Regions from separate parts of the Tatumella ptyseos genome, predicted to be linked through region 1. Evidence: predicted binding sites of a transcription regulator. Region 1 holds the regulator's gene; the other holds the start of a gene.
What was found. The regulator Fur, encoded in region 1, represses iron uptake genes when iron is present. The targets are predictions, from matches to a motif close to ATAATAATGAGAACNACTATCAA.
Positions count from the first base shown of each region.

Region 2: QJR74_RS13285 (isochorismate synthase) is a predicted target of Fur. The motif match lies at 4,360-4,382, and genes of this name have one in related genera.

Region 1 covers NZ_CP130649.1:1,009,159-1,014,752, forward strand. The annotation lists gene glnS (glutamine--tRNA ligase) at 1-1,194, shown strand, start outside; gene QJR74_RS04895 (hypothetical protein) at 1,428-2,378, shown strand; gene fur (ferric iron uptake transcriptional regulator) at 2,431-2,877, opposite strand; gene fldA (flavodoxin FldA) at 2,976-3,506, opposite strand; gene ybfE (LexA regulated protein) at 3,627-3,908, opposite strand; gene QJR74_RS04915 (alpha/beta fold hydrolase) at 4,054-4,824, opposite strand; gene seqA (replication initiation negative regulator SeqA) at 5,035-5,577, shown strand.
Region 2 covers NZ_CP130649.1:2,807,362-2,812,955, reverse strand. The annotation lists gene dhbA (2,3-dihydro-2,3-dihydroxybenzoate dehydrogenase) at 1-615, opposite strand, end outside; gene QJR74_RS13295 (isochorismatase family protein) at 622-1,470, opposite strand; gene QJR74_RS13290 ((2,3-dihydroxybenzoyl)adenylate synthase) at 1,507-3,126, opposite strand; gene QJR74_RS13285 (isochorismate synthase) at 3,143-4,333, opposite strand; gene fepB (Fe2+-enterobactin ABC transporter substrate-binding protein) at 4,496-5,458, shown strand; gene QJR74_RS13275 (iron chelate uptake ABC transporter family permease subunit) at 5,541-5,594, shown strand, end outside.

The DNA of each region.
Region 1 (5,594 bases):
TTTGAAAAAATGCGTGCGGGTGATTTCGCTGAAGGGACGGCTTGTCTTCGCGCTAAAATCGATATGGCCTCTAACTTTATTGTGATGCGGGATCCAGTACTGTATCGAATCAAATTTGCTGAGCACCACCAAACCGGTAATAAGTGGTGTATCTACCCGATGTATGACTTTACTCATTGCATTTCAGATGCGATTGAAGGCATTACACACTCGCTTTGTACACTTGAATTCCAAGACAACCGTCGTCTTTATGATTGGGTGTTGGATAACATCACTATCGAAGCTCGCCCACGCCAATACGAATTTTCGCGCCTTAATTTGGAATATGCGGTGATGTCTAAGCGTAAGCTGACGCAACTGGTTTCCGAAAAAGTGGTTGAGGGCTGGGACGATCCTCGTATGTTAACGGTTTCTGGTTTACGTCGTCGCGGTTACACAGCTGCATCACTACGCGAATTTTGTAAGCGTATCGGTGTGACGAAACAAGATAACATCGTCGAAATGGCTTCTTTAGAATCTTGTATTCGTGATGACTTAAATGAAAATGCGCCGCGAGCGATGGCGGTATTAGATCCGGTAAAAATGGTCATTGATAATTTACCTGAAGATTTTCAACAGACATTGACTGTTTCTGAGCACCCGAACCGTAACGATATGGGGTCACGTGAGGTCACCTTCAGTCGCGAAATTTGGATCGATCGTGCAGATTTCCGTGAAGAAGCAAACAAACACTACAAACGTCTGGTCTTGGGCAAAGAAGTTCGCCTGCGTAATGCTTATGTGGTGAAGGCCGAGCGTATCGAAAAAGATGAGCAAGGTGAAATCACGGCGATTCACTGTACCTGCGATCTCGAGACGTTAGGTAAAGACCCAGCAGATGGACGCAAAGTTAAAGGCGTTATTCATTGGGTATCAGCCGTGACCGGATTACCGGCAGAATTTAGATTATACGACCGTTTATTTAGCGTACCGAATCCTGCGGCGGAAGACGATTTCCTCACGGCGATCAATCCAGAATCATTAGCAATTCGTCAGGGGTTTGTCGAGCAAAGTCTCGCGACAGCTCAAGCGAGTAAACCTTATCAGTTTGAGCGTGAAGGCTACTTCTGCGCTGACAGTAAGTATTCAACGGCTGATAATTTAGTTTTTAATCGCACTGTTGGATTACGCGATACTTGGCAGAAGACTGCTTAATCTGCCCACGCAGTAAGACACTTATTATTGGTGTCTTACTGCAATATCCTGCCTTTTCTCTCCCCATTTAGTCATTTTGTCCTCGTTCTTTTTTTCATTATTTTTCGATTTTTAATCTTATCTTAATCATCCGCGAGTAAAAGAGGATGTTGAGCTATGGTTTAAGCGTTCATTGCTACAAAGCAATGAGCAGAAATGATTGCGCGCCAATAAGCGTTCAGTGGGACGAATGAATGATGATAAAGACTGTATTAGCTGGATTTGAAAAACTAAGTCGTTTTAAAGATTTCTACTTCGGTATGAAGCCAGAAACCCTGCAGTTTTATCAGTTGGGTGAAGGCTATTTAACCTTGTTTTCCCATCTCTATCGTCAGACGGCGAATAGCCATTATTTGCATAGACCAGCTAGTGACCCTCTCGTCCACTCGACTTTATTGTTAAGTGCTAGACGTCTTAACCATAATGCACAAAAGGGGCAGCATGCGTTAGCGCAGCATAATCTGTCGGAAGTCTTAACCGCGATAGGGCGACAAATCATGCTAGCCACTGCAACAATCGCTTCAAGCGAAAAAGGTCTTTATTTAGCCGCGACACTCTATAATAAGGCGGAAAGTTTCGATAGATATCGTGCTTTTGTCGAGAGCGACCGCTCATTATCTGCTGGCATAGACACTTGGTTCGAAGAAGCTATCGCCCTGACAGCCTTACTTGCGACAAGTGAGCATGAAGAAGAAAGTCGAGTACCGATAAGACAAAAGTTTAGCGATTACCAACGCTATCGCCTGGTAATGAATAGGCTGTATGTATTAGTGAATCAAGGGCTTTATCTGTTGAATCGAGCTTCTGTCGATATTATGCCTTTTATTGCCACGCTACATCAAAGCCATCTTAGCGAGCGCTGGAATCTGACCCAACAACAGAAACTAAATTATTTCACACAGCAGCAGCGGGATATCCGTGAGGTTATCTTTATGGAGGCGAATGAAGGGGCGGAGCTTTGTTACCATTTAGAGAGTGGCCAACTTATCGAGCCACCGACGATGATGAAAGCCGATATCAGTCAAGCCGTACACGTTTTTGCCCATCAACTTCGTTCGACAGCTTCAGCTCATTCTCGACGGGAAAGTGTTAGAAAGAGGGGGCAGCTTAGAGGGATCAGCAGCCCCGTGACAGTATTGAAATAAGCGATAGATATAAAAAAACCCACGCCAGCGTGGGTCTTTTTTACAGATTAACTTAACGCTCTTCATGTAGCGTATCGTCTTTTCGACAATCGCCATCGGTGCAGTGACCGTAAAGATATAAGCTATGGTTAGTTAATTTAATACCAAAGCGCTTCGCGATATCGCGTTGACGAGTCTCAATAAATTCGTCTGAAAACTCAATGACACGACCACAGTCTAAGCAGATCAAATGATCGTGATGCTGCTGCTGGGTCAATTCGAAAACTGATTTTCCACCTTCGAAATTGTGGCGGGTAACGATGCCTGCATCATCAAATTGGTTAAGGACGCGATAAACGGTCGCTAAACCAATTTCTTCACCCATATCAATAAGCCGCTTATACAAATCTTCCGCACTGACGTGGTGACATTCTGGTTCTTGAAGCACTTCCAAAATTTTTAATCTTGGTAGCGTGACCTTCAGACCAGCTTTTTTCAGTGCAGAGTTGTTATCAGTCATGCAGTATTGTCCTGTTGCTTTATTAAAAGGGGCATTGAGCAGCCCCTCTTATATTTAAATTCGCCTATTACAGTAACACAATTGGTAGAAAAACCCCATCAAGCATTAAGGATTTCTTTTAGCTGCATCTCATCTGAAATCTGCTGCACCCAGCTTGTTACACGTTCATTCGTGAGTTCGGGTTGACGATCTTCATCGATAGCCAAGCCTAAGAAGTGTTTATCGTCGGCGAGTCCTTTCGACTCTTCGAAATGATAGCCTTCAGTTGGCCAGTGCCCAACAATGACCGCACCTTTAGGTTCAATAATATCTCGAATTGTTCCTAAGGCATCACAAAAGTATTCAGAATAATCTTCTTGGTCGCCGCAACCAAATAGTGCAACTAATTTGCCGGAAAAATCAATTTCTTCTAACGTTGGGAAGAAATCATCCCAATCACATTGGGCTTCACCGTAATACCAAGTAGGGATACCTAGCAGCATTATATCATAAGCTTCAAGATCCTCTTTGGCACATTTTGCAATATCGTGAACGTCCGCAACCTCTTTTCCAAGCTGCTTCTGAATCATTTTTGAGATATTTTCAGTATTGCCGGTATCACTACCGAAAAAGATGCCTACGATTGCCATGGGGAGGTTTACCTCTTGAATCTATGTTCTAAATAGGGTGGATAATTATTGCGACGATGATAACAGACCTGAAAATCTTGCGGAACTTGTAAAGTCTACAGATTTATCCGTGAGTGCGAATTAGCTGCGGCTGAGCGCGAGTTGAGAAGCGATCATTGTCTCGATTAATTCACTACGGCTCATATTATGTTGGTCTGCTAGCGTGTTCAGTGCTTCAACAATTTCACTGGGCATTTTCAGTTCAACGCGCTGTAAGCCCTTGTCTTTATCTCGTCTTAACTGATTACGCTTATTAATACGCAACTGCTCATCGCGTGTCAAAGGACTTGTCTTAGGGCGGCCAGGCCGGCGCTCTTCTGCAAACAAGTCTAGGGTTGTTCGATCAGTGTGTTCTTTTGCCATGATGAGAAAATAAGTACCTGCAGAACGTCTTAGAGTTAAGCCTTTGCTGCATCATGAAGTTGCGTAGATGCCTGCTAAAAATGAGCGCGCAATAATACTCTACCGCACCGCACAGCGCTATAGAAAATCGTGGTGGAACGTTTTTTTATCTGGGTATGGATAAAAAACGTTGCACTGCACGTTGTACTGCTTGGGGTTTTTCAGCATGAACCCAATGTCCCGCGCCTGAAATAACGTAAGCCTTGGCTTGGGGAAACTGCTTGATCAGCGGTACTTGGTAACACTCATCGAGGTAATTAGAATTTTTACCACGAATAAAAAGTACCGGCCTGTTCCACGAAGGGAGTGTTTTCCAATCGGAAATGGTGGAATAGTTATCCCACAGTGCAGGGATATTGAAACGCCACTCACCGTGGTGAAATGATTTTAGAAGAAACTGAATGACTTCTGGTTCAAAAAGGGTACGTTCCATTATGTTTTTTGCTTCCGGTCGTTCCGTTGCTCTAGCTTGAGTCACAGCATTCATCGCAGCAAACATAGCGTCGTGACGCCGGGTCGGGTAGTTGACGGGAGCGATATCAATAATGACAAGTTGCTTAATACGTAAAGGAGAGAGTGCAGTCATTGCCATCGCAATTTTTCCCCCCATTGAGTGCCCAATAACAATAACCTCTTTAAGCTGATGCGAGTCGAGCGTATCAAACATATCTTGGGCCATTGACGCATAATCCATCTGTTCGCTTCGCGGCGATAATCCATGATTACGGACATCCACCTGCAACACTGTATGGGTTTGTCGAAGTTCACGCGCTAAGATCCCGAGATTATCTAAACTTCCAAATAAGCCATGAATAAGAAGGATTGCAGGATGATGAGCAGCGAATTGCGCAGAATGCAGGCGGTTATTTAAAATCATCGTTAAAGATCTTACTGTTAATAGGGTAAGTTAAGGTATCATGAAATTGACCTTTACGCTTATTTGACCAAAGCTTAAGGCATTATCTGAGTTTTGACGAAGAATAGTTAAAAACTGTTGGTCAATATCAGTTTAAATTTATAATCACATTGACTTAATGCTTCTCTCATTCGAATAGCTTGAGTCTCAAATTTTTTTGCACGGACTACAATGAAAACGATTGAAATAGATGACGACCTTTATCGCTTTATCGCCAGCCATACTCAGCATATTGGTGAAAGCGCGTCTGAGATTTTACGCAGAATGTTAAAAGTCACTGACCAAGCATTGCAGGAAGCAGATTCCGCAGTTATTGCATCGGGGGACTTAGCTAAGGCGAAAGCGTCAATTGATAAGAAGCCTGTCGATCGTGTTCGTGCCGTGCGAGAGCTATTGCTTTCCGATGAGTATGCTGAGCAAAAGCGTGCGGTTAATCGGTTTATGTTAATCCTTTCCACTCTTTATCAGCTGGACGCCGAAGCGTTTGCTCAAGCGACCCAATCCATGCAAGGGCGGACGCGTCTCTATTTTGCAGGCGACGAATTAACGTTATTACAAAGTGGTAACCATACCAAGCCTAAGCATATTTCTGGCACGCCTTATTGGGTTATCACCAATACCAATACTGGACGAAAGTGCAGTATGGTTGAACATATTATGCAAACAATGAAGTTACCGCAGGAACTGACAGATAAGGTTTGCGGAACGCTCTAATAAAATAATTGTACCGG
Region 2 (5,594 bases), 1.4 Mb from region 1:
AAACTGATCAGGGAAGCCATTAATCATTTCCTGCTCAGCCTCAGGAGTGTGCCATAAGCTCCGTTGCATGGCGGTATCTGTTGAACCTGGTGAAACGATATTACAACGCACGCCATAGGGTGCCATTTCTAAGCCAACTGTTTGGCAGAGACTACGTAATGCCGCCTTCGATGCTCCATATGCAGACATACCAAGGCGTGGGGCATGAGCGGAATTTGAGGCGACGGTGACAATCGACCCAAAACCTTGTTCACGAAATCGCGGAAGAGTCTGCGAAAAGAGGTTAAATGCTCCACCAGCATTGACGTTTAAGCATGCTTGCCAATCCTCAAAACGTAATGCGTCGGTTGTTCCGATACGCAAGATACCGGCAGCATTGACTAACACATCAAGACGGGGTTGCTGCGCTAATTCCGCTTGGCAGACTTCAGCGACCTGTTGTGGATCGGCCACATCCATGACAACACAGCGGAAAGGATAATGATCGCCAGCAAACTGTTGATCAAAGCCGATCACCACGGCCCCAGCTTGATGGAAGGCGCAGGCTGTGTCGTAACCTATCCCTTGACCTGCGCCGGTTACCCAGACATATTTATCGCGAAAATCCATAGTCATAATCAGTTACTTATCCCCAGAAAGTAGTGTCCACCAAGCATCGAAGGTTGGGGTTTTCGCCAGGGTAACAAAGTCCATGCTAGGAATAGCCTGACGCCAGCGTGAGGCCAGTGCCATCATCCGTACCGAGTCCAATCCATAATCAATTAGGTTTTCGTCATCCTCAGGAATGTCATCATCTTCAAGTAACGGTAAGATGGCATCGCGTAACGCTTGCTTCGAAGCAGGGAGTAATAATAGATCATCTGTCATAACCACTTTGCCACTGCGACCCGCAGTGTAGGTGAGCGCCATGAGATGTTCTTCTCGACTGAAATCGGCTAAAGCATCTGCAACCATAAAGGGTTTGATATCCCGCATAAACGCATCGGTTGCGGTGGTTAAGCAGCCAATATGGGCATATACCCCAGTAATGATCAACTGGTCGCGCCCCATTGCCTTAAGTTGCTGTTCAAAATCTGAGCGCTGAAAAGCACTATAACGCCACTTAGTGAGTACGATATCTTGTTCATCCGGTGCTAAGGCTGGAGTGACTTTTTGTTGTTCAGGATGACGGTTTAATCCGGGGCCCCACATATCGTTCAGTAGCGCGCGGTCTTCATCACTTTGCTCGTTCGGTTGAGCGGTATAAAACACTGGAATTCCCAACGCCTTACATTGTTGACGTAATGCTGCAATATGACCGACGACAGTCTCGACAAATTCACTATTTTCTCCCCAAAAGTTAAGGAAGTAGTTTTGCATATCGTGAATCAATAACGCGGCACGTTGTGGTTCGAAGGTCCAGTTTACTTTGTTATTCGGTAACTCATCGGCGGTAGGTAATGCATAGGCCGTTAATTTAGGGATACTCATTACAACTCCAAAATCACTACATTATAAATAGGGGGATTAAGCGTCTTTCTTACTTTCTTCGATGAGTTGCTGACGCAATAACTTTTTATCTACTTTACCGACCGGAGTAAGCGGTAGTGCATCGCTGAAAACAAATCGATCGGGCAACTTAAATTCCGCTATTCCTTGGTCACGGAGATGACGACGTAACTGCACGGCTTTTACCGCTTGTTTTGCCACCACATAGGCGCAACTTTTCTCGCCTAGTAACTCATCGCTCATCGATACGAGTGCAGCGTGGATAATGTCTGGATGGCGTTGTAAAAGGTTCTCAATCTCTTCAGCGGCAATTTTTTCGCCACCACGGTTGATCTGATCTTTTTCACGGCCTTGAACGGTAATATAGCCACTTTCATCAATCGAAATCAGATCGCCGGAGCAATAAAAACCCTGTTGATCGAAGCATGCTGCATTATGTTCAGGACTATTGTAATACCCACGGAAGGTATAAGGGCCACGCGTCATTAAGCGGCCGGTGGTATTCACCGGAAGAGGTTGGCCTGTTTCATCTGCCACCCAGACTTCATCGTCGGGTGAGATAGGACAGCCTTGAGTGGTAAGGATAGTCTGTAGGGTGTCATCAAGGCGCGTATAGTTTACTAATCCTTCAGCCATCCCAAAGACTTGCTGTAATTGGCAGCCGATTTCAGTAGGAATTCGTGCGGCTAAACTCTCGCTCAGCTTGGCGCCGCCAACTTGCAGTAAGCGCAGTGAAGCGAGCTGATGCGCGCAGTTCCACTCTTGTATTGATTGTAACCAGAGACTCACTGCAGGCGGTACTAATGCCGTGACATTGATAAGGTGCTCGGCGATTAAACTAAAGCAGGTAGTAGGACTTGGATCGGGTGCCAACACGCTAAGCCCGCCACTATATAGTACGCCAAGAATACCCGGTGAGCTCATGGGGTAATTATGGGCGATAGGGAGCGCACATAAATAACGCGTTTGCTCAGTAAATTGGCAAATATCGACGCTACCTATAATGCTGTAATAATAATCGTTATGAGTACGAGGGATCAGTTTTGGCGTTCCTGTACTTCCCCCTGACAATTGGAAAAAGGCAACCTCATCCGCGGCAGTCGGTGTCGACGTGAAAGATTCCGTTTCCTGCGAGTAGAGCGATACTAAGTTACTTTCCGCGTCAAAAGCGTTGTACCAAATTTGATGTTGTAGCTCTGGATGCTCCGCACTGAGCTCATCAACGAAGCGGTTGTCGGTAAATACTGAATGTTGCCTATCGGCGATTAATAAGCGTGGCTTGATCTGTTTTGCATAAGCGCTTAATTCACTGCGCTGGTGGCTGAAAAGTGCATTGACGGGAGCGACACCCAACTTTAACAGGGCAAAAAAGACAATATAGAATTCACAGCAATTTCCTAGTTGAACTAGGGCCGTATCACCAGTACGAATACCGCGATGTTGTAACTGTGCCGCGAGCTGGTCACTGTATTGTGTCAGCTGACGATAGCTGAGGGTTTGATGCGGATCGATAATTGCTGGACGGTCACTGTTACGGTGGCGATCGCTGATATCAGTCAGCGGCATGTCAAGCCAATAGCCTTTTTCACGATAGCGTGCTGCCAGCTCTGCGGGCCAAGGCGTAAAAGAAATACTCATGAGTCATTACCTAAAATTAATGTAAACCAAAGGCTTTTAGCATGGTGCTGAGCTTGGTACCGGTCTCTTGCCACTCGGAAAGCGGATCGGAAGCGGGAACGATACCAGCGCCAGCAAAGAGGGTCACCTGCTGTGGGCTTAACTGGGCACAACGAATAGTCACTACCCACTCGCCATTTCCTTCGTCATCGCACCAGCCTACCATGCCACCAAAAAGTTCTCTTGGGAATGGTTCTAACTGTTGGATAAGACGGCAAGCTAACTGATGTGGGTAACCGCTTAAGGCAGGAGTCGGGTGCAATAAGCCCGCCAGCGCTAATGAATTTTCTTCAGCGTTGGGCGTAACGCCTTGTACTGTCGTGGCGAGGTGCCACAGTTGCGAAGTGGTGACTAATTCTGGAACTTGCGGTACCTGTAATTGTTCGGCAACTGGGGCTAAAACTTTCGCCATCGCATCCACCACTAACTGGTGCTCATGGCGGTCTTTCTCCGACGCGAGCAGAGTCTGTCCTACGCGGTGATCTTCATTACTGTCAGCCTGACGTTTTGCTGATCCCGCCAAGGGGCGTGAGCTAAATTGACTCTTTAGCTTACGTAGAAGGAGCTCAGGGCTAGCGCCGAGTAGCACTTCATTATTTTCAAGCGGAACATGGAAATGATAGTTATCAGGGTTTTGCGCCATAATACGACTCATCAATGTCGTACTATCAATACTATTGTCAGTCGCTAATTTTAGCAGCCGAGAAAGGACGACTTTATCTAGCTCACCACGGTTCATCGCCGCAACGGCATCGCTCACCATCTTCATAAAGTGTGGCTGATCAGGATAGGCTTGTTGTTGCGTGATTGATGCTAAAGGCTGCTGTTGGTAAGGCTTCAGTTCTTCCGCCAATTGACGGCGAGTAGTGCGGGTAATCTCCTGGGGAATAAAGAGTGCCGTAGGTTGATGAGCATCGAAGGGTATAGCCCCCACGACTAATGGATCGTTAATCCCTGCAGCGCGTGCTAGACGAAATTGTTCCTTAAGCCTGTGTTGGAAGATTTCTTGGCTTCCCTCACTATCAATGAGAGGTTGAGTGATACGTTTAAAGCAACCATCTGTGAGTAGGCTAGTTTCTGGAGAGGTAAACAGAAAACGTTCGTTTAATGCGCTCTGTTGTTGAATTTTACGGTGTAAAATATTTTCAACGGTAGTGATTTCGACCATAATAGCACCATTAAATGATAAGATAATTAATAATGATTATCATTTGAATTTTGGCGGTAAGCTACGCTTAACTCCCTTACCTGTCAACTGATGAAGCCAGCTTAAGGTTAACTTCTTAGTAAGACCTTAGGATTACGCACTAGATGCTCATAAAGGAAAGCCATGATGATCCGACGCTCAAGACTGCTAAATATTTTCTTAATCAGTGTGTTATTACCTTTAGCAGGGCTAAGTCAAGCTGCGGGTTGGCCAAGGCAAATTGTGACGGATAATGGTACGGTGACATTGAAAAGCGCGCCCAAAAGAATCGTTTCGACCAGTGTTACGTTGACCGGATCGTTACTCGCCATTGATGCGCCAGTGATTGCTAGCGGTGCCGGGGTACCCAATAGCCGCTTCACCGATAGCCAAGGATTTTTTAGCCAATGGGGTGCCGTGGCGAAGCAAAAGCATGTACAGCGCTTATATATTGGTGAGGCAAATGCCGAAATGGTGGCTGCACAGGCTCCCGATCTCATTGTGGTCAGCGCAACAGGGCACGACAGTGCATTGCGGCTAGTGAATCAACTTTCAAGTATTGCACCGGTAATTGTCGTGAATTACGACAATAAAAGCTGGCAGCAAATAGTTAACGTCTTGGGCCAAGCGACCGGCCATGAAGCCCAAGCGAAAACCTTAATTCAACACTTTGACCAGCGTGTCGCTGCATTAAAACCTACCTTAAAACTACCTCCTCAGCCTGTCTCCGCTTTTGTTTGGAATGGGGGAGGCAAAGAAGTGAATCTCTGGACAGCTGACTCCGCTCAAGGAAAACTCCTGCAACAATTAGGGTTTACGCTAGCGCCAACCCCAAGCCAGTTAGCGACGAGCCATAGTATGGGACAGCGTAAAGATATTATTCAGCTTTCAGGTGAAAAAATGAGTGAAGGACTGAGTGGTAAGAGCTGGTTAATGTTCGTGGCAGATGGTGAGACGGTTAAACAGGTTAATAGTGATCGTTTTTTACAACAAGCGCCTGCTGTTCAGCAAGGTCATGTCTACCCTCTGGGTAACGACAATTTCCGTTTAGATTATTACAGTGCGACACATACTCTAGCGATATTAGAAAAACTTTTTGCGCATTAAGGTGAAAAACGTTCAATTTTTTCCGAGGTGCAAACCCTTTGGATTATTCTTCGGATTACTTATTGTCTTAGTGGGTTTAGTGATGGCGAGTTTACTGACTGGAGCCAAAACAATTTCCCCCTCAGAAAGTTGGTCA